Regions from separate parts of the Desulfofundulus thermocisternus DSM 10259 genome, predicted to be linked through region 2. Evidence: riboswitches for the same ligand, from Rfam matches in the RefSeq annotation. Region 2 holds a riboswitch; each other region holds the start of a gene.
The links. Region 2 has a riboswitch for cyclic di-GMP ahead of BR83_RS0109185 (methyl-accepting chemotaxis protein). Riboswitches for the same ligand answer to the same signal wherever they lie in the genome.
Positions count from the first base shown of each region.

Region 1: another riboswitch for cyclic di-GMP. It lies ahead of BR83_RS16190 (HD-GYP domain-containing protein); the one in region 2 lies ahead of BR83_RS0109185 (methyl-accepting chemotaxis protein).
Region 3: another riboswitch for cyclic di-GMP. It lies ahead of flgB (flagellar basal body rod protein FlgB); the one in region 2 lies ahead of BR83_RS0109185 (methyl-accepting chemotaxis protein).
Region 4: another riboswitch for cyclic di-GMP. It lies ahead of BR83_RS0101500 (hypothetical protein); the one in region 2 lies ahead of BR83_RS0109185 (methyl-accepting chemotaxis protein).

Region 1 covers NZ_KK365995.1:29,603-35,563, forward strand. Annotated here, with positions in the region: gene BR83_RS16530 (hypothetical protein) at 1-291, shown strand, start outside; gene BR83_RS17255 (hypothetical protein) at 505-654, shown strand; gene BR83_RS17040 (ParB N-terminal domain-containing protein) at 647-817, shown strand; cyclic di-GMP riboswitch class I at 1,052-1,156, shown strand; gene BR83_RS16190 (HD-GYP domain-containing protein) at 1,486-2,100, shown strand; gene BR83_RS0114240 (hypothetical protein) at 2,100-2,348, shown strand; gene BR83_RS0114245 (ATP-binding protein) at 2,681-3,703, shown strand; gene BR83_RS0114250 (STAS domain-containing protein) at 3,728-4,039, shown strand; gene BR83_RS0114255 (PP2C family protein-serine/threonine phosphatase) at 4,047-4,772, shown strand; gene BR83_RS0114260 (STAS domain-containing protein) at 4,762-5,073, shown strand; gene BR83_RS16195 (DUF342 domain-containing protein) at 5,092-5,961, shown strand, end outside.
Region 2 covers NZ_JMLG01000010.1:41,588-47,548, reverse strand. Annotated here, with positions in the region: gene BR83_RS0109195 (methyl-accepting chemotaxis protein) at 1-1,062, opposite strand, end outside; gene BR83_RS0109185 (methyl-accepting chemotaxis protein) at 1,301-2,254, opposite strand; cyclic di-GMP riboswitch class I at 2,454-2,560, opposite strand; tRNA gene BR83_RS0109180 (tRNA-Val) at 2,722-2,796, opposite strand; gene BR83_RS0109175 (2-phosphosulfolactate phosphatase) at 2,902-3,690, opposite strand; gene BR83_RS0109170 (ABC1 kinase family protein) at 3,868-5,562, shown strand; gene BR83_RS0109160 (LysM peptidoglycan-binding domain-containing protein) at 5,793-5,961, opposite strand, start outside.
Region 3 covers NZ_JMLG01000015.1:36,014-41,974, reverse strand. Annotated here, with positions in the region: gene BR83_RS0110775 (HEPN domain-containing protein) at 1-196, shown strand, start outside; gene pseC (UDP-4-amino-4,6-dideoxy-N-acetyl-beta-L-altrosamine transaminase) at 311-1,546, shown strand; cyclic di-GMP riboswitch class I at 1,809-1,897, shown strand; gene flgB (flagellar basal body rod protein FlgB) at 2,122-2,523, shown strand; gene flgC (flagellar basal body rod protein FlgC) at 2,530-2,976, shown strand; gene fliE (flagellar hook-basal body complex protein FliE) at 3,032-3,331, shown strand; gene fliF (flagellar basal-body MS-ring/collar protein FliF) at 3,347-4,864, shown strand; gene fliG (flagellar motor switch protein FliG) at 4,875-5,888, shown strand; gene BR83_RS15730 (FliH/SctL family protein) at 5,872-5,961, shown strand, end outside.
Region 4 covers NZ_JMLG01000001.1:274,451-280,411, reverse strand. Annotated here, with positions in the region: gene BR83_RS0101515 (amino acid permease) at 1-433, shown strand, start outside; gene BR83_RS14700 (enoyl-CoA hydratase/isomerase family protein) at 684-1,418, shown strand; gene BR83_RS0101505 (NAD(P)H-dependent flavin oxidoreductase) at 1,424-2,392, shown strand; cyclic di-GMP riboswitch class I at 2,567-2,665, shown strand; gene BR83_RS0101500 (hypothetical protein) at 2,792-3,115, shown strand; gene BR83_RS0101495 (DUF1284 domain-containing protein) at 3,296-3,691, shown strand; gene BR83_RS0101490 (lactate utilization protein) at 3,788-4,435, shown strand; gene BR83_RS0101485 (GTPase) at 4,561-5,538, shown strand; gene BR83_RS16255 (carbon-nitrogen hydrolase family protein) at 5,634-5,961, shown strand, end outside.

The DNA.
Region 1 (5,961 bases), on a different contig from region 2:
GACTGCGGGGACGAAATAGAAGTCAAGACCTACGAGGAATCCCCCATCCGCAGGATCCGGCGCATTACCGGGTATCTCGCCGAGACGAGCCACCTGGTGCTGGATTCCTTCAACCCCCAGGGGGTATGGTGGACGTGGTCTTTCGGGAGGAGGTGGTCATTGAGGGAAGTACTGCCGTGGCCGTTCACCTTCGAGACCGGCTCGCGCGTGGAAACGTGGTTCCTTCGCCCGGCCCTGTGGCTCGGGACGGTGCTTTTAATAGCGCGGTGCCTCGGAGTAGTGCCGCGTTAAATGTATAAGAGTAATAATCTTGGAAGATGGTAAAAGTAAAAATAACACTATTGTGCTTATATAAAACTTACGCTGGCCCGCCCGCGACGGTCAGTTGGGCATAAAGCCCCGGCCCGGATGGGCGGCGGGCTGGCTTTTTTCAGAAGCCTCCCCTCTTCCCATTTTTTGCCCGGTTCAGTGCCGGGCTTTTTCTTTTTCCGGGGGCGAAGCGTGATGGACTTTTTCATCAGAGAAGAGGTTGACATGGCCGAGAAGTACGGCCTGTCGATCGTCCGGGTGAGTTACGATGCGGTGAATAAACAGGTAGCGGAAATGCTGGCGTACCTAGAAGCTGGTTTTCATGGAGGTGTTCGGCTTGGATAAAGTTCGAAGAGTTAGAATTGCCGACATCAAAATTATCGACCGCGTCCGGAAAGACATGGGCAACCTTGAGGAACTGGCGGGGGATATAGCGGAAAACGGGCTTATCAACTATCCCGTAGTAACGCCTGACAACGTGCTCATAGCAGGGGAGATGAATAATTAGCTTGTTTTAGCCCCCACCTTGAATGCAAGGGGGGGGTATTTTACGCTTACGCTCTTTACTATACCATTCAGGATACCTGTAACTGTCATCTGTTTGTGAAAAATACTGCATTGGTGGATATCTGCTTTTTGACATGGACTCGACATAAAGTTGCATTATTTGCTTGACACAGGAAAATTATGCTGATTCAATAGAATTAGTTCTAAAATAAGTAGATAAACAGCAAATAAATTCACTCCCGGAGGGCAAACCCGTGCGAAAGCCGGGGACGCAAAGCCGCAGGTCTAAGGTTCCCCGCAAAACACCTGGGTGGGGAGCTATGACGGCTGGGTTGCAGGGGAGAAAAGTAGCTACAGGGCAGATGCTTTTCTCCCTGTAGCTTTTTACTTTGGACCCTGGAAGATGAACCTGAATTTATCATTAACAAATTGACGTATTACAAAGGGCTTATGGAATGGGGGCTTTGTTATGGTTGGACAAACTATAACATTACGTACATACGTTCGGGGGGGGGGGTAATCTCTGCCTTATATGCCATGTAATGGTGATATTAACAGATAACGCTATTATCCCCTCACTGCGCTCCCCTCCTTTATTTATCTCCAGTTAGTTCCTTCCTGTTTTGCCGCTGCATTCTCCTGCCCATGTTCCCATTTTGAGGTGATATCGTGGATTCATTAACGCATCTTGTCCGGGCTCTTTTCCGGATGCTGGAAGCCCGGCTGGAAGGGGTTTCGCGCCATTCGGAACGGGTAGCTTCCCTGGCTGTGATGCTGGCAAGAGAGCTTGGGATGAACGAAAATGATCAGAAAATGATATATGTGGCCGGTTTACTCCATGACCTGGGCAAGATGGCAGTTCCCGGCAGAATTCTCTTCAAGCCGGACAAGCTCACCGGGGAGGAATGGGAAGAAATAAAAAAACACCCGGTCTACAGTTTTCAGATTCTCTCTTACATACCTCAATTGAAGGATATCAACCTCCTGATGCTTTACCACCATGAGCGTTACGACGGCCGGGGTTATCCGTACGGTCTGAAAGGGGAAGACATCCCCCTGGGGGCGCGTATCCTAACGGTTGCCGACAGCTACGACGCCATGACCTCGCACCGGGTGTACAGGCCGGCCATGTCTACCCGTGAGGCACTGGAGGAAATCTACCGCTGTGCGGGCACGCAGTTTGACCCGCGGGTGGTGGAAGCGTTTTTCAACCTTGATGTTTCCGGCAGCAAGTTGGAGGTGCCGTTCCGGAAGCGGGACCGGGAGGTGCTGACGACTACCTGATGAGCGGCAGGAGAAAAAGTATCGTTCGTTTTCTGTCAAAACATTATTTCCTGCTCGGCACCTGCTGCGCGGTATTTTATGCGCTGCCGGTAATTTATGAACTCCTGCTGTGCAGGCAGGGGGTTTTCAGCAACGCCGTATGGTACGCCTACGTCATTCCGGCCATCCTGCTGGGTTATGCTTTCGGTTTCAGGGGAGGCATATTCAACGCCCTGTTTGGTACTGTTCTGGCACTAACAGTGGAATAGATTGGTACAGCGGCCGCTGTCAGTTCTGGTTCTTCACCCCGATCCGCAGGGAGAATGTCCGTTTTGTGGGCTGAGAGGCAGAAGGATGGTGAAAAATGCGACGGTGTCTTGAATGCGCTCAGAAAGAACCGGACCGTGCTTGTGTGGATTGCCAGTATTTTATTCAGCCAAGCCCCCTTCGCCGGGTGCCTTCGTCCCCTGTCAGGGTCTTGCTGGAAGATGGGTATGGGAAACAGTATCCAGCCCGCATTCTGGTATTAAGTACCACGGAGTTTGGTCTGGAAACAGAAGCCCCCGTTCCAGGACGGTATGTAATCAGGTTGCAGGAAAACTTGTGGGTAGAGGTGGCCGGGGTATCTTTTAAAGGGAAAAACAACGTCCATTTATTTGATATCCTGTGTGTCCACCGGAAGCAGGAGACTGCCCGCCGTCTCAGCAGGGAGGAGTACCAGTTATTGGCCGGCAGCACCGGCGAATTAATATATGAGGTTACCAGGCACCTGCCGGAGCACCTTCAGGATCTGGTCAGGGAAAAACTGCTGGCTGAGGTGGAAAAATCTGAACTAATAAATGCCCTCAAGGTCGGAGTGGTGATGAAATATGAAAGTGGTCGCTTCCGTTTCCTTTCGGGTCAGGCTGACCTGGGCCTGCCCATGGAAGAAACGGAAAAGCTGATGCGCCAGGCTATCCGCCAGGCTGAACACCGGCGCGAGGTGATCATTAGCGCTGACGGGAAAAAGGTATTTGACCTTCATTGCGTGCCGTTCGACTACAGGAGCGGAGGGCTGCTGGCTTTAGACATCACCGGGGTGATTGAAAAGGAAAGAAAGATGCACCGGCAGGAGATGCAGGTTTACCGGGAGGCCATAGCAGCGGTAACGGGGGGGCGTCTGTACCTGGTAGGTAGTGGAGAAATAGAAAAAGTGGTCTCAGAAGGGATGGAACTGGCCAGGGGTGAGGTCCGGCAGTCCCGCGATATTCCGGAAGCCCGCCGGGCAATGCGGGAAGCCTTGCCTGTTCTCGACAGCCGCAGGCAGCACGCGATTGCCTTGTGCTTGACAGAGGCGCTGGCCAATGCTCTCAAACATGCAGGGGGCGGTTGCTGGCAAGCCAGGCAGTCAGGGGATACCGTCAGGATTATCGTTCAGGACCGGGGTCCGGGAATTAAAACCAGTGAACTGACCCGGGCAACTTTGATGCAACATTATTCAACCAAGAATTCACTGGGATGTGGATTTACTCTGATGCTCTACTATGCGGACCGCCTCTACCTCAATACAGGATCGTCAGGTACCGTTTTGATCCTGGACTTTGGCATTATGCCTGCGGAAGGGTTGACCGGATTAAACCAGTGAAAGGGGTGATTTTTGTTGCTGAAGGTGGATGTTTATGTTGACCGGGGAGTTTGCCGGCTGGTGCTGAATGGTGAACTGGACATGGAAACGGTGGTACAAATGCAAGAAGCTGTTGGGAAAGTGAAGGAACATACATTGGAAATAGATCTGTCGGGGGTTTCCTTCGTTGATTCAACTGGTTTGAAAAGTCTGCTGGACATTAGCAACGAATGGCGGCAAAAAGGAGGCCGGATGCTGGTTTTGAGGCCGCAGCCCGACGTAGCAGAAGTGATGCGGCTGGTTGGGCTTGACGGGCTCCTGGCACAGGACACCGCTCTGGCCGGAGAAGAAAGGTAGGAGCAGGATGGTAGAAGTAATTACGGGGAACGAAAGGATACTGAGGGCTTACTGTTTGGAAGTTAGTGGGAGTTGCTTGCCTGCCGAACAGGTCGGGGGAGATTTTTTTGAGTTTATCCCCTGCGATGCAAGAACCATGTTTGCCGTTATCGGAGATGTAATGGGTAAAGGATTCCATGCTGCCCGGCTGATGGAAACAATCCGGCAGATGCTCCGGGACTGTATTACCAACAATCCCCATCCTCTGGAGGCGGTGCGCCTGTTAAACAAGGTAGCAGGGTATGAACTGCGGAAATGCGGGGCTTTTGCCACCCTGTGCCTGCTGTGTTACGATGGGATAACCGGACGACTTACCTGTGTCAATGCAGGACATCACCCTCCCCTCCTTCTATCCGACGGAAAGGTTAAAGTGGCCCGGTGCCGGGGAGTCGCCCTGGGCCTGCTGGAAGATTACCTCGGGTCAGGGGTGGAGGAATTTTTTCTTGCCGCCGGAGATGCGGTGGTGCTGTATACCGATGGACTTGTGGAGGCCTGTGGCCCGGGCGAGCAAAGGTACGGGCTGGAACGGTTAAAGAAGATAGTTTGTCTTCAAAATGGTGCTAATGCAGACAGGATGAAACGAAACATTTTATCTGACCTGCAGGCATTTACCAGCGGTTTTCCCCAAAAGGATGATGTGACACTGGCTGTTATGAAGGTGGCGGGGAGGGCAGGTGAAAAAAGTGGAGATTAGAGTTCGGCAGACAGAAAAAATGGCCATTCTGGAGGTGTCGGGTGAACTGGATTATAGCAACGTGGAGCAGTTGCAACAGGAAATTCAGCGGCGGCCGGAGGAAGTGGTAGAGATAAATCTGCGGGAACTCAAGTTCATTGACTCTTCAGGGGCAGGTATGCTCCTGAACCAGGCCAGGCATCTTTACCGGCAGGGCCGCTCCCTGAGAATTGTGTGCATTCCCGATCATATTCGGGAAGACCTGGAATTGATAGGGTTTTTCAGGGTGCTGGAAATCCTGAAGGCAGATCCCGATGCTTAACAGGAGGTGGGCTCCCAAATGAAAAAGGAGATCATCTGGAGCTCCCCCGCAGCAACAGCGAGTGCACTGGATAATACTTCTCCGGACGTAGAAACAGCGGGTCCGTATGCTTTTGTAAAACAGGGGCGCATTATTGTCCGGCACCAGCCGGAGGGACCTTACCCGGTGGTGGTACCCTGCCCGGGAGTAAGGTTGACTGTTAACGGGCGGGAGTGCACTCAACCCACCCCCGTTTCTATGGAGGATGCTATACGGGTGGAAACGGTGGAAGAGCGTAGAGAAGGAAACTGGTCTATATCCGTATCTCCCGATGGCCTGCAAGCTGTGTTGCGAATGCAACCTGTGATCATAATTCACCGGGAATTGCCAGATCTTCTGCCTTCCAGAATACTGCAGTTCAAGGTAGTGGAGTGGGAAGAACGCCTTCCCCCACTTACATGGGACGAACTGTTGCAGGAGTTAGCCCGGCTGGGGATTAACTATGGCGTAGACTGGGAAGCCTGTTTTCGCGGTGTTACATCCTGTACCGAAGAGGAGGTGGTTATTGCCCGGGGTATTCCTGTAGAACCGGGGAAAGACGGCCGGGTGGAATTGCTTTTTTCTTCAAATCCCAGGGTGCCGGTACTGGCGGGAAAAGACGAAGCGGTGGACTTCCGGGAACGGTATGTTTTTACTTCAGTGGAGGCGGGAGACATCCTGGCTATCAAACACCCGCCCGAGCCGGGCCGTCCCGGCACCAGCGTCAAGGGCGAGGTAATTGTGCCGCCGTCGCCCCGGGACTTTATCCTTTCTGCAGGTGAAGGAGTGGTGCTTACCGGGGATGGTAATCGGGCCGTAGCGGCCCGGCCTGGACGTCCAGTGGCCTCCCGCTGGCGCAACCTGGTAAAA
Region 2 (5,961 bases):
CCCCAGATGGTCCACCATTTGCACCAGGGGTGAGGTAATTCTGCCGGCCATCATTAAGGTCAGCCCCAGGGCAACAAGAATAATCAGCAGCGATAAAAGTAACATGGTATCCTTTAACACCGCTACCCTCTCCAGAACCTCGGCAGTGGGAACATTGATGCCCACAGACCAGCCGGTAGATTTAATGGGGGCAAATCCCACAAACCTTTCCTGCCCCTGGAAGACGTACCGCCCCACGCCTTCCTCCCCTTTCGCCATCCGGGAAACCACCGCTGCCAGCTCCTTCAGGGAGGAGTCGGTTCTGGCCTGCTCGATGAAATTCTCCTGGGCTGCCACCCGGGTAAATTCCTTATGGGCTATGACCTTGCCTGTGTTGTCCACGGCAAAACCGTAACCCGTGCGCCCGTAATTGATGGAAGAAACCAAAGTGCTCATCTTGCTGCCATCCATAACCCCGATAACCGCGCCGTTTACCTCTCCAGTGGCATAATGGCGAACCGGAGCGGAAAAAACAAAGACCACAGCATTATCCAGCCTGCTGACCAGCGTGCTGGAAACGGCGGTCTTTCCTTCCAGGGCCGCTTTGAAATAATCCCGGTCGGCAACCCTGGCCTTACTGCCATCGCTGAAGAAAGCATTTCCTTCCCTGTCGGCAATGCCCAGTTGTTTGAAGCCCAGGCTTTCCGCCCTTTTCCACTCCTCGCGCAGGGCCTGCAGTTTTTCCTCCAGAGTGGCCTCCCGGCCACCCCACCTGCCGCGGATGACGTTCCTGCTGGCTATGCTTTCAACCGCATATATTCGCGCCTGGATACGGTTGTCCAGTGTTTCGGCAGCCTGCCTGGCCGTCTTAAGCAGGGCCTCCTGGCTCTGTTCCTGCAGGGCCTGTTCGGCGTAATGCTCGCTCACCAGCCCCAGCACCAGGCAACCCATGAGCACTATAAAGCCGAAGAAAACAGCCATTCTGATCCGCAGGCTTCCCGCAAGCTGTCCCGTAAGTCTTCCCTTCATCCCTGTCTGCAGCCGCCCCTGCACCGTGACGGCAAGCAGGAACAGCGCCGCCAATCCTCCTTCCTTACAATTTTGCTTCTTCAGGCAGTAACCGGAACCGGCAGATCCCGTTTAAGGGTATAGAAACAACCGTTCCCCGGTCTTAAACTTCTATATTTTTATTTCGGCATAATTCAGGGTTACTTGAGCCCGCTGCCAGAGCTTATAGCCTTTTTTTAAACCATAAAAATAGCCGGCAGTTGTGACGGCCGGCTTTAAATAAAACGCTAAAATAATTTTAGTTGCTGGTGCCCTAAACCACCAGCTCATCGGCCAGCTTCTTTAGCCGCGCGGATACCGCCGTCAGCTCATTCACCGAAGCGTTGATTTCCTGCGACGAAGCGGCCTGCTCCTGCACCGCGGCAGACAACTGGGTAATTGAATCCGTCAGCTCCAGAACGGACTGCTGCACCTCCTGCAGGGTCTCCAGGATTTCCCTGGCCGAGCGCTGGGTATCCTGGGATAACTTGCGTATTTCCCCGGCCACCACGTTGAAACCCCGCCCGGCATCGCCCACCCGGGCCGCTTCGATGGCCGCGTTCAACCCCAGCAGGTGGGTTTGCTCGGCAATTTCCTCGATGAGGTTGACAATGCCGTCGGTTTTCTTGATTTCATCCCTGATCTTCTGCGCGCTGCTGTTCAGGTTTTCCGTTGTTGCCGCCACTTCTTCCGAGGTGGCGGAAAGGTTGGAGGTAGCCATGGCTATCTGGTTGATCTGGCTGTCCATTTCCTGCGACATTGCAATCAGATTTTCCTGGCGGGTGATGGGGGTGGTCATGCCAATGGTGCCGATTACTTTACCTGTACCGGGATCGGTAATGGGGTAGGAAACGCCGATGTAAGGTATGCCGTAGACCTCCTTCCCCGTCCGCCTGGCCTGCCTGCGGCCGGTGCGCAGGGTCAGGGCGGTTACGCTGCCTTCATTGATGGTGTCACCCGCCTTTAAAGAAAGGCCCACCTGACCGGGGTCGCAGTAAATATACCGCTCCAGGTCCGATACATAAATTCCCATCTCTTCCCCCAGCATCCCCTTGATAAAGGGGGCCAGCTTCAGGGCGCATTTTAAAAGGTCGGGCTCCGCCTGCTCCGCCCGGCGTTCACCCCCGTTATCGCCGGCAGCTGCAGCGGGTTCCACCGGCTCGACCGCTGGAGGTGGAGATATTTCTTCCGGTTGAGCTTTCTTGTTTTTAAATGAAAGCAGGTTCACTAAAGAACACTCCCCTTTCTTTTATCCGCAATCACATCTGACGCTGATGAGATATATCACCAACCTGAAGGAAAACAAGAACATGGGGCAGAACAGGAAGAAACAAACTGGAGGTAGAAAATAAAGCCCCCCTTCCAGGAACGCAAACAAAGAAAAAACTACAGGGAGAAAAGCATCCTGCCCCGTAGTTACTTTTCTCCCCTGCAACCCAGCCGTCATAGCTCCCCGCTAAAAAGCGTCCTGCGGGAAACCTTAGACCTGTGGCTTTGCGTCCCCGGCTTTCGCGCGGGTTTGCCCTCCGAGGTTAAACTTTATTCGCTATTTTTCTACTTATTTCATAATTAATTCTATTGAACCAGCACAATTTTCCTGTGTCAAGTAAATAATGTCATTTTATGTCGAACAGCAATAGTTTGCAGCTTCCACACCAAAACAAAAAGCCCCGTTTTCCGGGGCTCCCGTTTTTCTGGTGGGCGCGGTAGGGATTGAACCTACGACCTCTTGAATGTGAGTCAAGCGCTCTCCCACTGAGCTACGCGCCCATTTGAAGTTTTACCGTTGCAGGTGTTATTTTAACACATTTGCCGGCCGGGTGCAAGGGGGGCCGGCCTGTTTTTTTATTCCCGGACAGGCGGGGCGCACAGGTATCAGCTCCTTACAATTACGGGGCAGCCGGGAATTATTTCCTTCCCCTCCCCAACCACCGGCACCACCTCACAGGTGTTCAGGGAAGCGCACCAGTCCAGGTCGGCCGCCAGGCCCATGCTGAAAAGCTTGCGCCCGTGCAGGGAATGGTCAAAAGCTCGCCGGGGGTTGTCTTTATAGGCCAGGGCCAGGTGTAGGGCAGCCACGGCAAAGTCGGACAGATCCAGCCCGGACGCTCCGGGAGTAGAGCAGTACAACCAGCCCGGATCCGCCATTTTCACCATCTCCAGCACCACCATTCCAGCCCCCAGGGCATCTTCCAGGGAAAACTCGCCCTGCGTGCCGGCGCAGGCCAGGGTTACGTCCCTGCCCAGCCGGCAGACCTCCCGGGCCACCGCCCGGGCATTGAGCAGGCTTCCCACCAGCACCGTACCGGCTCTTCCTGCCGCAAGATTCAGGGCGCGGGTGCCGTTGCTGGTGGTGAGAACCAGCATCCTGCCGCCAACCACTTCCGGCCGGAACTCCAGCGGGGAGTTGCCGTGAGGAAAGCCGGGAATTTTTTCGCCGCCCCGTTCACCGGCCAGCAGTACCGGTATATTCTCCCCGGCCAGCCTGGCTGCAACCTCCTGTGCTTCCGCCGGGTCGACAACGGTCACCACACCCCGGCAACCATGGGCCAGGGCGGTAACTATGGTGCTGGTAGCTCTCAAAACATCAAAAACCACCGCCGTACCCCCGGCCAGAACGGCCTGTTCCAGGCTTTCAGCTGTTGGATAAAGGGTCACACGCATATTTAAACCTCCACGCGTTAATATTATACTGTTTCCTATCCCGGGCGGCAAGAAAATATTCTCCAGCGGTTTCCAAACTAATGAAAGCCCGTACGCTCAAAAGAAGGGTTTTCAAAATCATCCGTGGAAAAAATAAGTAAATAAGGGTGGCTCCCGGCGGCAGGGAGGTGCAGTGAATTGCAGCTATACCTGCGTAAAAGATATAAACACTTTGCCCGTTACCGGGAAATTACCAATATACTGGTTCGCCACGGCTTTGGCTACCTGGCCTACCAGCTGGGGTTAACCGAATTCTTAAATTTTGGCCACCGGTACAGGCTGCGCCGGCGGCTATCCGGCGAAGGAGCCCTGACCGTCAGGGAGCAGCCTTCACCACCCGAAAGATTGCGCCAGGCCCTGGAGGAACTGGGCCCGGCTTTTATCAAGCTGGGGCAGGTGCTTTCCACCCGTTCGGACCTGCTGCCCCCGCAATACATTGCGGAACTGGAAAAGCTTCAGGACCAGGTACCTCCCTTTCCCTTCGCCCAGGTAAGGGAGCGTATTCAAATGGAGCTGGGCGCCCCCCTGGAAGAAATATTCGACCACTTCGAAGCAACTCCCCTGGCTGCCGCTTCCATCGGCCAGGTTCACAGGGCAAACCTCCGGGATGGCAGGCCGGTGGTGGTAAAAGTTCAGCGTCCGGGCGTCGAAAAAACGATTTTGACCGACATTGAGATTCTTCACGACGTTGCCCGCCTGGTGGACAGGCACGGCCCCTGGCGGGAACTTTACCGTTTTGAAGAGATGGTAGAAGAGTTTGAAAAATTCCTGCGGGAAGAAATGGATTTTACGGTGGAAGGCCGCCATGCCGAAAACTTCCGGCAGCTCTTTGCAGGGGACAGTACCGTCTATTTCCCGGCAGTTTACTGGGATTATACCACCAGCAAAGTATTAACCATGGAGTTTGTTGAGGGGATAAAATTAACCCACCCGGAAGAACTGGCCGGCAGGGGGATCGACCGGAAACTGGTAGCCCGGAATCTGGCCGGTGCTTTACTGCGCCAGATCCTGATGCACGGCTTTTTTCACGGCGACCCCCACCCGGGAAACCTGGCCGCCCTGCCGGGTGGGAGGGTGGTTTTTATGGACTTCGGTATCGTGGGACGCCTGGATGAAGAGACCCGGGAAAAAATAGGCAACCTGGTTCTGGGTTTGCTCCGGCGCAATACCGCCCTGGTGGTAAGAGCAGTGGAAGAACTGGGTGTTGTGCCGCCGCATGTGGATCGTGCCGCCCTGCAGCAGGATATTGATGCCCTGAGAAATAAATACTATGAAATCCCCCTGAGCAGGATCAGCCTGAGTGAATCCTTGAGAGATATTATGGGAGTAGCTTTTAAATACCGGATCCGGGTTCCCACCCAGTTCACCCTGCTGGTAAAGTCTCTGGTTACCGCAGAGGGCGTGGTTGCCCAGCTGGACAGGGAATTAAGCATGGTGGAGATTGCCCGCCCCATGGGCAGGCAACTGCTGGCACGCCGGTTCAGCCTGCCCGGAATAAAAAAAAGGCTCCAGAATTTCCTGGAAGACTACTGCGGGCTCCTTTCCGGGTTACCCCACCGCCTGGACAGAGTGCTGGAGCTGGCTGCTGCAGGTGAATTAAAAATAAAAGCGGTTAACCCGGACCTGGACCGTATGATTGCCCAGCTCAATGCCATGGTCAACCGCATGGTTCTGGGTATCCTGCTGGGTTCTCTGATCGTGGGTTCTTCCCTGCTGATGGGAAAGGGTTACACCATCCTCTGGGGCCTGCCCCTGGCAGAAGCTGCTTTTATTGGAGGAGGGGTACTGGGTTTAGCCCTGGTTTTTTCCATCCTGCGTTCACGCAAGTTTTAGCTCACCGGAGGACGCAGGCCCGGGATCATGAGAACCATCAGGGCCAGGAGCAGTACAAAAAAGATAAACCTGCGCACAAAGGCACCTCCCGTTAACAGTACCGGTCACGGTTAAGATTTTACCTTAAAAGTGTGTCATTTCTACTTAATTTTTGTTAAATTTTTATTAAATATTCTGGTCAATAAAAAACCCTGCCCGCGGCAGGGTAAACATGATGTTCTAATTTGTCTCTAATAGGTAAAGGTGAAACTATCCAGGATCAGGCTTACGGGGCGTGATTGCAGCCAGCTATTGGGCACCCAGGATTCAAAGAAGTACAGCGCCCCATTGGTGGGGTCAACGCCATTCAATGCGTCCAGGGCAGCCCGCCTGGCTTCCTCGCTGGCCGGGCGGTTAATC
Region 3 (5,961 bases), on a different contig from region 2:
CGAAGTCAGCCGGGAAGCGCAAAGACTGGCCCAAATATCCAGGTGGCTGCGAAAAGAGCGGGAGTTTGCCTTCTACGGCGATGTGGACTTCATACCCACGGAAGAGTATACGCGGGAAGATGCGGCCAGGGCCATGGACGACGCCCGCTTTACCGTGCAAGTGGCAGCCCTGTTAATCAGGCCGCAGGAAAATTAATGCGGGGGATACCTGGAGGTATCGCGGCGTCCATTATTGCCTCGCCAGCAGAATTTATTGAGTTCTGGATCCGGCTTGCCCAAAAAACTAGATCAAAGGAGTTATTTCCTGCCTATGAAAACCCATACCGATCAGTCTGAACTGCAAACACCCGCCATTGCCGGGGGTAGGCCCGTGCGGGAAACCTATCTCCCCTATGCCCGGCACTGGCTTGAAGAGGACGACATCGAAGCCGTCACCCGGGTGCTGCGGGGTGACTGGCTGACCACCGGCCCCGTCCTGGCCGAATTCGAAAAGCAGTTTGCCGCCCGGGTGGGGGCCCGTTATGCCGTGGCCTTCTCCAGCGGGACGGCGGCCCTGCACGCGGCCTGCTTTGCCGCCGGCGTGGGCAGGGGGGACGAAGTGATCACCAGCCCCATCACCTTCGTGGCCAGCGCCAACTGTGCCCTCTACCTGGGGGCGAAGCCCGTCTTTGCGGACATAGACCCGCGCACATACAATATCGACCCGGCGGAAATAGAAAAAAAGATCACCCCGCAGACAAAGGCCATCATTCCCGTGCATTTCACCGGCCAGCCCTGCGATCTGGACGCCATTCACGCCCTGGCTGAAAAGCACAACCTCGTGGTTATTGAAGATGCCTGCCACGCCCTGGGGGCGGAATATAAAGGGCAGCCCGTGGGCTGCCTGAGCGACATGACCGTTTTCAGCTTTCACCCGGTGAAGCACATCACCACCGGGGAAGGGGGGATGGTGACCACCGGTTCCGACGAGCTGTACCACTGGCTGCTGCTCTTCCGCAACCACGGCATCACCCGGGACCGGGAATTCATGGTGGAGGACCACGGTCCCTGGTACTACGAAATGCTGGATGTGGGCTTCAACTACCGCCTCACCGATATCCAGGCCGCCCTGGGTTTGAGCCAGCTGCGCAAGCTGGACCGCTTTGTGGAGCGCAGGCGCGAAATTGCCCGCACCTATAACGAAGCCTTTGCCGAACTGCCCGGGGTGGAAATCCCCTACCAGGCGCCTTACGGCCGCTCCTCCTGGCACCTTTACGTGCTGGCATTAAAGCTGGAGCTTCTGAAATACGACCGGCGCCAGGTGTTTGAAGCCCTGCGGGCGGAAAATATCGGGGTGAACGTCCACTACCTGCCCGCCTACCGCCACCCTTACTACCGCTGGCTGGGGGACCCGGACAGCTGCAGCCTTTCCGGGTTTTACTGCCTGCGGGCGGAAGAATTTTACGAGCGGGCCATCACCCTGCCCCTTTTCCCGGCCATGAGCGACAATGATGTGCAGGACGTCATCACGGCCGTGCGCCGGGTTATGGCCTGGGCGCGCAAATAAAACCATAATCGACATTCTTCGACTAAATGTAGCAGTTGCTCCATGCTTTGTGCCAAAAAGCGCAAAGAGGAGCAATTTTTTTATGTATTTTTAACGTATTTTTTCTCTTTACAGGAGGAGTTTGGGAAAACGTGTCAAATAAATTACCACTTAGTTACCAAAAACTTGCCACATAATTACATTGCTTTGATATCACCTACAAGGGAACGATTTTTAACCCAATGACAAGTTAATAATCCCTTTTTCACACTTTTTATCGCACATTGTCCAGGGGCAAACTTCACCGAAAGGGAAGGGCGCAAAGCTGCGGGCCTACAGCGGGCTTCCCGCCACGGCAGCCGGGCTGCGACAATGCAGTACTGCTTCCCGGCCCCGGTGCCGGTTTTTTGGTGCTTTAAGAAAAATAAATAACCCCTCTTCCAGTTAGAAAAATTTACCTGAAACTGGAAGCAAAATCATCACCCTTACACTCTTCTACAGAGCTAATACAGAAATGGCGCTTTTGATTATGGGGGTGGGAGCGGCCAAAAGACAGAAATTTTTAAAGCGCTTACGGAAAAGCGAGGTGGCGGTTTATGGATCTTTTCGGCAGCCCCATTATAGTGGCGCTGCAGAAGCAGCTGGACGCATCGGCGCTGGCGCAGAGGGTGATTGCCCACAATGTGGCCAATGTGAACACGCCGGGATTTAAAAAATCCTCCGTCAGCTTTACGGAGGAGCTGCGGCGGGCGCTGGGGGAGGACGCCCTGCCGCTGGTCACCAGCGACCCCCGGCATTTCGGGGCCCCGGTACCGCTGGCCCGGGTGGAACCCACGGTGGTGAAGGAGGAGGGCACCACCATGGGTTACAACGGCAATAACGTGGACATTGACCAGGAGATGGTGAACCTGGCCGCCAACACCCTGACGTACCAGGCTGCCGCCCGGGCGCTGGGCGACCGCCTGTCCCTTTTGACTTACGTCATCCGGGGGAGGTAACAGACGGTGCCTCTATTAGATGTATTCGGCATTAGTGCTTCCGGCTTAACAGCTTCCAGGCTGTGGCTGGATATTACGGCCAACAATATTGCCAACCTGCAGACGGCGGGGCGGCCCAACGATCCCCTGAACCCGCCCTACCGGCGGAAAGTCCCCGTCTTTGCCGAAAAGCTGCGCCGGGCTCTGGACTCCCCGCCCGGCCAGCCATCCCTCGATGCCGCCGGAGTAAGCGTGGCGGCGGTGGTGGAAGATCCCTCCCCGCCCCGGCTGGCATACGAGCCCTCCCACCCCCTGGCCGACCCCCGGACGGGGTACGTAGCCTATCCCAACATCAACATAGCCAACGAAATGGTCAGCATGATTGCCGCCACCCGGGCCTACGAGGCCAACGTCACGGTTTTGAACGCAGCCAAGGACATGGCCCTGCGGGCCCTGGAAATAGGCAGGAGCTGATCTTCAAGCACAGGCTTATCCATTCATGCTGCTGACGAAAGGAGAACTCCTCAGAATGCAGGTTTTACCCGTTTCCTTTCTTTCCCCTGAGCCTGCGGCGGCCCGGTCCTCTAAACAGGATGCTGCCGCTGGTGCCGGCGACTTCGGCCGTGCCCTTTTGCGGGCCCTGGAAGAGGTGAACAACGCCCAGGTGCGGGCCGACCGGGTGGGCTTGGACTTCCTCACCGGACGGGTGCAGGACCTGCACCAGGTGACCATCGCCATGGAGGAAGCCCGGATCATGATGACCCTGGCCGTGGAGGTCCGCAATAAAATTGTAGAAGCCTACCAGGAAATATCGCGCATGCAGGTTTAAGGAGCTGTGCAGTTGATGGACCCCAGACAGATCCTGGCCCCCGTCAAGGAGCGGTGGCAGGCGCTGCCCCGGCCCCGGCAGGTCCTCCTGGTGGCTGCCGCGGCCGGGCTGTTAGCCACGGTGATTTACCTGGCTGTGCTTATCACCCGGCCGGTATATGCCCCCCTCTTCACCGACCTGGAGCCCGCTCAGGCGGGTAAAATCGCCGAAGAACTGAAAAATATGAAGGTTCCCTACCGGCTGGAGGATCAGGGTAAAACCATTGCCGTGCCGGAAGATCAGGTTCCCAGCGTGAGAATAGAGCTGGCCAGCAAGGGGGTGCTGGCCGATACGGGGGCCGGGTGGGAGCTTTTCGACCAGCAAAAGTTTGGCGTTACCGATTTTGAACAGCAGGTCAACTACCAGCGGGCGCTGCAGGAGGAACTGCGCCGCACCATCACCAGCCTGGAGGAGGTGGAGCAGGCCCGGGTGCACCTGGTGCTGCCCCGGGAAAGCCTCTTCCTGGACGAGCAGGTGGAGCCTTCCGCCTCCATAGCTTTGAAGCTCAAAAGCGAGCTCAAGCCCGAGCAGGTGAAGGGCATCATGGATCTGGTGGTGGGCAGCGTGCAGGGGTTGAAGCCGGAAAACGTACACATCATCGACATGGAAGGCAACGTCCTGAGCGACGATCTGGCCCTGTCCGACGAGCGGGCCAAGCTGACCCGCCTGTCCCTGGACCAGTACCAGGTGCGCCGGCAGTACGAAAAGGAACTGGAAACCCGCATCCAGCAGATGCTGACCAGAATCCTGGGGCCGAACAAGGCGGTGGCCATGGTTACCGCTGATCTGGACTTCGACCAGCGCCAGACCACCACCACCACCGTGCAGCCGGGGCAGGTTTTAAGCCAGCAGACCGTTAATGAAAGCGGCTCGGGCACTGGCACGGGTGGCGCACCGCCGGAAACTTTTCAACCGGGAAGCAGCATTCCCGCCTTTACCGGCGGTAACTCCCAGTACCAGAAGCGGCAGACCACCACCAATTACCAGCTGGGCAGCCAGCAGCAGACCCTGGTGGCCGCACCGGGGACCCTGCGGCGGCTTTCGGTGGCCGTGGTTTTAAACGGCAACTACAGCGCGCCCCAGCTGCAGCAGGTCCAGGACATGGTGGCGGCGGCGGTGGGCCTGCAGCAGAACCGGGGAGACCAGATCAACGTTTCGGCCATGCCCTTCGACACCTCCTACCTGGACCAGTTCCGGGAGGAAGGGCCGCCGGCCCCGGTTGTGCCGGCCGTGCTGAAAAAATACTGGCCCGCGGCAGCGGGAGCGGCCGGGCTGGGTCTCCTGCTCCTCCTGATCCTGTTCATCCGCCGCCGGCGGCGGAGGTACGTGGAGGAAATGGAGGAAGAGGTGCCGCAGGCTCCCGTGGCCGCCGCGTACGAGCCCGGGCCGGAGCAGCCCGCGGAACAGCCCGGCAGAACGCAGCGGATCCGGGAAATGGCCCGGGAAAGGCCCGCCGAGGTGGCCGAAATTTTAAAGTTGTGGCTCAAGGAGTAGGTGCGGCAGTATGAACGGGCGGTTTACCGAAAAGCTTACCGGCGTTCAGAAGGCGGCTATCGTGCTGATAGCCCTGGGGGCAGAACTGTCCGCCAAAGTCCTGAAGCACTTCCCCGATGATGAAATTGAAATGATCACCCAGCAGATTTCCATGATGGAAAGCGTGCCCAGGGAAGTGCAGCAGGTGGTGCTGGAGGAGTTCCTGGAAATGAACAGGGCCAGGGAATACCTGATGCGGGGCGGCTACAAGTACGCCCGGGAGGTGCTGGAGAAGGCCCTGGGCCCCCAGCGGGCCGAGGAGATCCTCAACAAGGTAACGGTGGCCATACAGAAGGTTCCCTTCAGCAACCTGCGCCGGACCGACCCCAAACACCTGCTCAACTTCATCCGGGACGAGCACCCCCAGACCATTGCCCTGATCATCACCCACCTGGTTCCGGAGCAGGCGGCCCTCATCCTTTCTTCCCTGCCTCCGGAGAAGCAGAGCGATGTGGCCCGGAGGGTGGCGGTGATCGACCGCACGCCCCCCGAGGTAATCAAGGAAGTGGAGGGCGTGCTGGAGAGGAAGCTCTCCATGGTGGTCCAGCAGGACCAGGCGGTGGGCGGCGTGAAAGCTCTGGTCAACATTTTGAACCGGGTGGACCGCAGCACCGAAAAAACCATCCTGGAGGAGCTGGAAGTATCCGACCCCGAACTGGCCGACGAGGTGCGCAAGATGATGTTTGTGTTCGAGGACATCGTCAAGCTCCACGACACGGCCATCCAGCGGGTGCTGCGGGAAGTGGATACCAAGGACCTGGCCAGGGCCATGCGGGGGGCCAACGAGGAAGTCAATGAGCGCATTTTCAAGAACATGTCCCGGCGGGCGGCCGAGATGCTGCGGGAGGAAATTCAGTTCATGGGGCCGGTGCGCCTGCGGGATGTGGAAGAGGCCCAGCAGCGCATAGTGCAGATCATCCGCCGCCTGGACGAGACGGGCGAAATCATCATCGCGCGGGGTGGGGAGGATGCCATCATCATTTAGGATCATCCGGGGATTTGTTTCCGGCGGTGAGGACCCCGTCCTTTTGGTTCCCCGCTACCATTTCCCCGTGCTG
Region 4 (5,961 bases), on a different contig from region 2:
ATCTCTGGCTGAGCGGGATGAGGCTCCCCGGTTTTTATTAAAGACAAACCGCCGGGGTGTTCCCACCAGGGCGCTGGCGGCCAGCGGCATATTTTTAAGCATTGCTGTCATCCTGGCTTATCTGCTTCCGCAGAAGGTATTTCTTTATGTGGCCAGTGCCAGCAGTTTTATTTCCCTCTTCAACTGGGTGGTAATAACAGTAACATATCTCAGCTTTCGCCGGAAGCTGCCGCGCCCGGGGGGGCCTTTTGTCCTGCCCGGTTATCCTTATTTGCCCCTGATGTCCCTTTTGCTTTTACTGGTTGTGCTGGCCTCGATTCCTCTTTCCCGCAGCCAGATTCCCGGGATGGTAAGCGGGGTTGTTCTGTCACTTGTGTATACCATGATATTTTTCCTTTTCATCAGGCGGCGCAGGGTGACCCCGCAGGTATAACATCATGCATCGGCCTAATTTTAGCCCGGGCAGGTATGGGATGCTTCTGATGTTTGGGTGATGCAGGGAGGCATGATGCAGCTGAGTAACGGGAGGTGGGTTTACGGTCCACCTCCCGATTTTTTAGGCCGGGATAATTTATAGATGTATGGAGTAGACCGGGGAATATGGTTCCGTACGCCCGATGAATCGGTATGGTTCTTGCAACAAGAACCTGGCGGCAATAAGCTCGTGGAAAGGGGTGCGGATATTGAACCTGGAATGTTTCCTTTATGATGTCAGGGACTCGATTCTGGTACTGACCATGAACCGGCCGGAAGTGCGCAACGCCTGGAACCGGCAAATGCATGATGAGTATCTGAAGGTTATGCGAGCTGTTAACGAAGACGATTCCATCCGCGTGGTTATCCTCACCGGTGCTCCCCCCGCCTTCAGTTCAGGGACGGACTTAAAGTCTTTTAGCGAGGGGGTTGCCAGTTTTGAGGCTTCCCTCTCCCGGGGAGGAGCCGGCCAGGAAATTACTCTGATGCGTGAATTCAAAAAACCAATCATTGCCGCCATCAATGGTGCGGCAGTAGGCCTGGGGGCAACCATTACCCTGATGTGCGACATAAGGATGGCTGCTGAAAGCGCCACCATATGTTTCCGTTTTACCCAGCTGGGAGTTGTTCCGGAGTTTGCCAGCCCCTACATGCTGCCCAGGATCGTGGGCCTGGGCAGGGCCATGGACCTCTGCCTGACCGCCCGCACCATTACTGCCCGGGAAGCGCTGGAAATGGGCCTGGTGTCCCGGGTGGTCCCTGATGATCAGCTGATGCCGGCGGCCATGGAGCTGGCCAGGGATCTGGCTTCTAAAAAGGAACATGCCATACGCATGACCAGGGAAATGCTGTACCGTCACCTGGATACCGACTTTTGCACTGCGGTGCAACATGATGCGGTGGATTTTATGGAAGCCGTCAGATTGACCTTTGGTGGGAGGTAGAGATAATGCGGACCAGAATTACAGAGCTGCTGGGAATCAAGTATCCGATTATTCAGGGGGGTATGCAGTGGCTTTCCAGGGCCGAATTTGCAGCTGCCGTTTCCAATGCCGGCGGGCTGGGAATTATTACAGCAGCCACGCACCCTACCAAGGAAGCCCTGGTGGAAGAAATCCGCAAGGTAAGGGCTTTAACCGACAAGCCGTTTGGAGTTAATATTTCCATGCTGCCCGAAGTTGGGCCCCGGGATAAGACGGCCGCTTATTTTGAGGCTGTGATTGAGGAAAAGGTGCCCGTGGTGGAAACCTCCGGGCGCAGTCCGGAGGAATATGTTCCCTACTTGAAACAGGCGGGAATTAAGTTGATCCACAAGGTGCCGGCTGTCCGCTATGCTCAAAAGGCCGAGCGGGTGGGGGCAGATGCGGTTACCATCGTGGGATTTGAATGCGGCGGTCATCCCGGCATGGATGACGTAACCACCATGGTTTTAACGCCCAGGACGGTTGATAGCGTATCCATACCGGTTGTTGCCGGCGGCGGTATAGCCGACGCCCGCGGTTTTGTGGCTGCCCTGGCGCTGGGTGCCGAGGGGGTGGTTATGGGTACCAGGTTTGTGGCCACCACAGAATCCCTGGCCCATACCAATTTAAAAGAGTGGATGGTGAAAGCCCGGGAAACGGATACGGTCATCATCCAGCGTTCCATCCGGAATGCTGCCCGGGTAATAAAGAATTCTGCTGCGGAAAAGGTTCTGGAGATGGAGGCCCGTGGAGCAACCCTGGAGGAATTGCTCACCATAATCAGCGGTCAGGTGGGCCGCCGCGCATTGTTTGAGGGTGATCTCGAGGGAGGGACATTTGCCATGGGCCAGTGTGTGGGGCTGGTTTATGAAATCAAACCGGTTAAAGAAGTAATTGAAGAACTGGTCAGCGGGGCCGAAGAAATACTGGCCCGGCTCCAGGGGATGCTGAAGTAATGTTCATAATCTAATCAAATTTGTTAAATTGTTTAACATGCTCTCTTTTATTTATATCTCTTGTTATTAGAAGACCCGGGATACAAAAGCTGTATAATTCGACTAAATTTTCTTGACAGGGAAAAGTTTTGTTGATTTAATAAAAATAAGCACAACATAAGTAGAAATTTAGCCACTCCCAGCGGGCAAACCTGGTGAAAGCCGGGGACGCAAAGCCACAGGTCTAAGGTTTCCGTGGTATCTCCCGGGGACTATGACGGCTGGGTTGCAAGGGAGAAAAGTGCCGCAGGAAAGCATGTGCCTGTCTCCCTGCGGCTTTTTTACTTTAAAGCATGAAAGGGTGGGGGACACTGTCGCAGGGCAAAAACAGTTTACAAAAACTGTTCGCAGAGAGGACAGGTGAAGCGTTTGGTTTTAAAGGTGGGGTGGCCTGCGGTGGGGTTTAATTTGAGCGAGCGTGAGCGGCAGCTGGCCGGTCTATTTCTGCGCTGTCTCGTCCGGGCCAATGAATACGGGCCGGTGGACGTGGGCGCTTTCATTCATTCCTTCCGGGAATACCTGTATGGAAGTTTTGTGCCACCGGAAAAGAAAAAGCCTTTAAGACAATGTAAATGCCTCTACTGTGGCGCGGATTTTTTCACCGAAAAAGAAAACCGGAAATTTTGCAGTGTATTATGCGTGTCGGAGTGGAACAGGAAATACAGGGTTGCGGAGAGAAAATAGCCGGAGGTTTACAGTTAGCACTGGCCGTTTAATTACCCGGTGATGCAGGATATTTGCCAGGGTCCGGAGAAAACACATCGTAGGGAACGGCTTCTTTCCGGAAATCCCTTAAAGGGTTTTTAAGGTAATACCATCAAGCTTTAGTGGATAAAAAAGCCAGTTAGAAGGGAAGCGTTTGCCGTGATTTCCTTAAGGGGACACCACCTGATTTGCCTCCAATTTTATCGTGGAGAAGGATATGATAAGAGATTTGTGGAAAATCTGGAAGGGGTTTTAATGAGGGCTGAAGGGGGCGAAGAAATACTGGTGGTAAGTGGCCCGGACGATATTTGTCGTTCCTGCCCGACGCTCCGGGATAAAGAGTGCGTTTCCTGGCCCGGAGCAGATGCGGAAATAAGGCAGATGGACGCTCAGGCAATGGGGTACCTCGGTGTTGAAACCGGGTCGAAGGTACGCTGGCAGGATATAAAAGCCAGGGTAATGGCTGTCTCCCGGGAGTGGCTGGCCTCCTTCTGTAAGGGTTGCGGGTGGGAAGAAGTTTGCATTGAAAAAAAGAAGAACTGGGGATTGGTTTGAGCTCAAAAGGTACGGGGTTATTGGTCAACTCCGGGCCTAAAGTTAATGATATATTTTATTTATAGACTTTTTAATTATCGGAAAGGGGTTGTGGCTATGAAAGTAACAGAGATGGTTAACTGGAATTACGAACGAAGGTGTCAGAAGGCGGTACAGGCTTTAAATAAGAACGGTTTTACGGCTGTTTTCTGCCCCACCAGGGAGGAGGCGGCCAGCTATATTTTACAGGAAGCCCGGGACGCCCGGACCATCGGCCTGGGTGGTTCCATGACCATAACCGAGCTGGGGGTTTTGGACAAGCTGGCAGGGATGGGGAAAGAATTGCTCATTCACGGGAAGCCCGGCCTTAGTGCCGAGGAAAGCCTGCAAATTATGCGCCGCCAGTTAACCAGCGACCTGTTTCTTTCGGGTACCAACGCCCTTACCCTGTCCGGCTGGCTGGTGAATATTGACATGACGGGTAACAGGGTGGGAGCAATGTTTTTTGGGCCTAAAAAAGTTATTGTGGTGGCCGGGCGAAATAAAATCGTTGAAGATTTGGAGGAAGCAGTAAAACGAATAAAGAGATTTGCTGCTCCCCCCAATGCCATGCGCTTGAAAAAGAACACTCCCTGTGCGAAAACAGGTTTTTGTCAGGACTGCAATTCACCCGACCGCATTTGCCGCGTAATGACTGTAATTGAGAAAAAGCCCAGGTTAACAGATCTGCATGTGCTGGTGGTTAACGAGGATCTGGGGCTTTAAGGCAGGTGAGGGATGTTGCACCTGCCCTTTTGCTTTGGGAACTCCACCATTACGGGTCTTTTTAGCAGGGTATATTTCATGCTAAACTAAAGGCAAAGCTTAATGTTGCAAAGGGGGGATGGTCAGTGCCTGCCAACCTGACTCCCCAGTATCATGCTGCCGAAGAAGCTTTCCGTAACGCCACTACCATAGAGGAAAAAATTGCCGCCCTGGAGGAAATGCTGGCTGTAATTCCCAAGCACAAGGGTACAGAAAAACTTCATGCCGACCTCAAACGCCGGCTCGCCCGCCTGCGGGAGGAGGGGCAGAAGAAAACCAGTGCCGGGAGGCACGATCCCTTTCATGTTGAAAAACAGGGAGCCGGACAGGTGGCCCTGGTAGGTTATCCCAACAGCGGCAAATCAGCTCTGGTGGGGGCTTTAACCAGGGCCAAAGTAAAGGTGGCGGACTACCCGTTTACCACCACCCTGCCCTTTAGCGGTATGATGCCATACGAGGAAATTTATATCCAGCTGGTGGACACCCCGCCCCTTACCGCCGAGGGATTCCCCCCGGGGCTGGCCGGTTTGCTGCGTAACGCCGATGCCCTGCTGCTGGTGATTGATAGTTGTGCCGGTGACTGCCTGGAACAGCTGGAAAATTCCCTGCGGCTGTTAAACGAACGCAAGATTATCCGCAACGAAATTCCCCCGGGGGTCAGGGCCATACCGCCGCACCGCCTGATCATCGCGGCTAATAAAGCCGAACTGCCCCAGGGGAAGGAAAATCTTATGCTTTTGCGTGAATTACTACCCGCCGATCTGGAGGTTATGCCGGTTTCTGCCGCAACAGGTCTCAACCTGGAGCAGCTTAAAACCAGGTTGTTTGCAGTGCTGGAGGTCATTCGTGTTTTTACCAGGGCTCCGGGTAAAGCTCCGGATCTGACCCGTCCCTTCATTTTGCCCCGCGGCAGCACCGTTTTAAATTTAGCAGAAAGTATTCATAAAGATTTCTTAAAGACCCTGCGCGGGGCCCGTATCTGGGGGTCGGCTCGTTTTCCCGGGCAGAATGTGCCCAAGGAATATATCCTGCACGACAGGGACATTGTGGAGTTGCTGGTTTAAAAGTAATGAGGGAGCAGTTTGCCCGGATCGCCCGGGAAAAAGGACGCTTATAAGGGTCAGGCATTACATAGGGAATTCCGGCAGGGGGGAAGATGATGTCCTGTTTAAAGCTGGTTATGGTTCAATTTCCCAGGGACAGGGCAAACCTCGAGCAGAATATTTCTCAAATGCACGGGTTTCTGGGCAAAATTGACGGGGACGCAGATGTGGTTCTCTTACCGGAAGACTGGCTGGGGGCGGTGGTGGTCGACTGGGATGAATACCGGGAAATAGTTTTTGAATTGTACCGGAAGGCTTTCCTTTCCCGGAACAGGGCCGGGCAGGGAGCCCCGAAGGGAGGGCAGGTTGTGGGCGGTTCACCCCCCGGTCCTTTGCTTGTATCCGGGGCCCAGTATGTAAAGGCGGAAGGAGGTATTTTTTCCC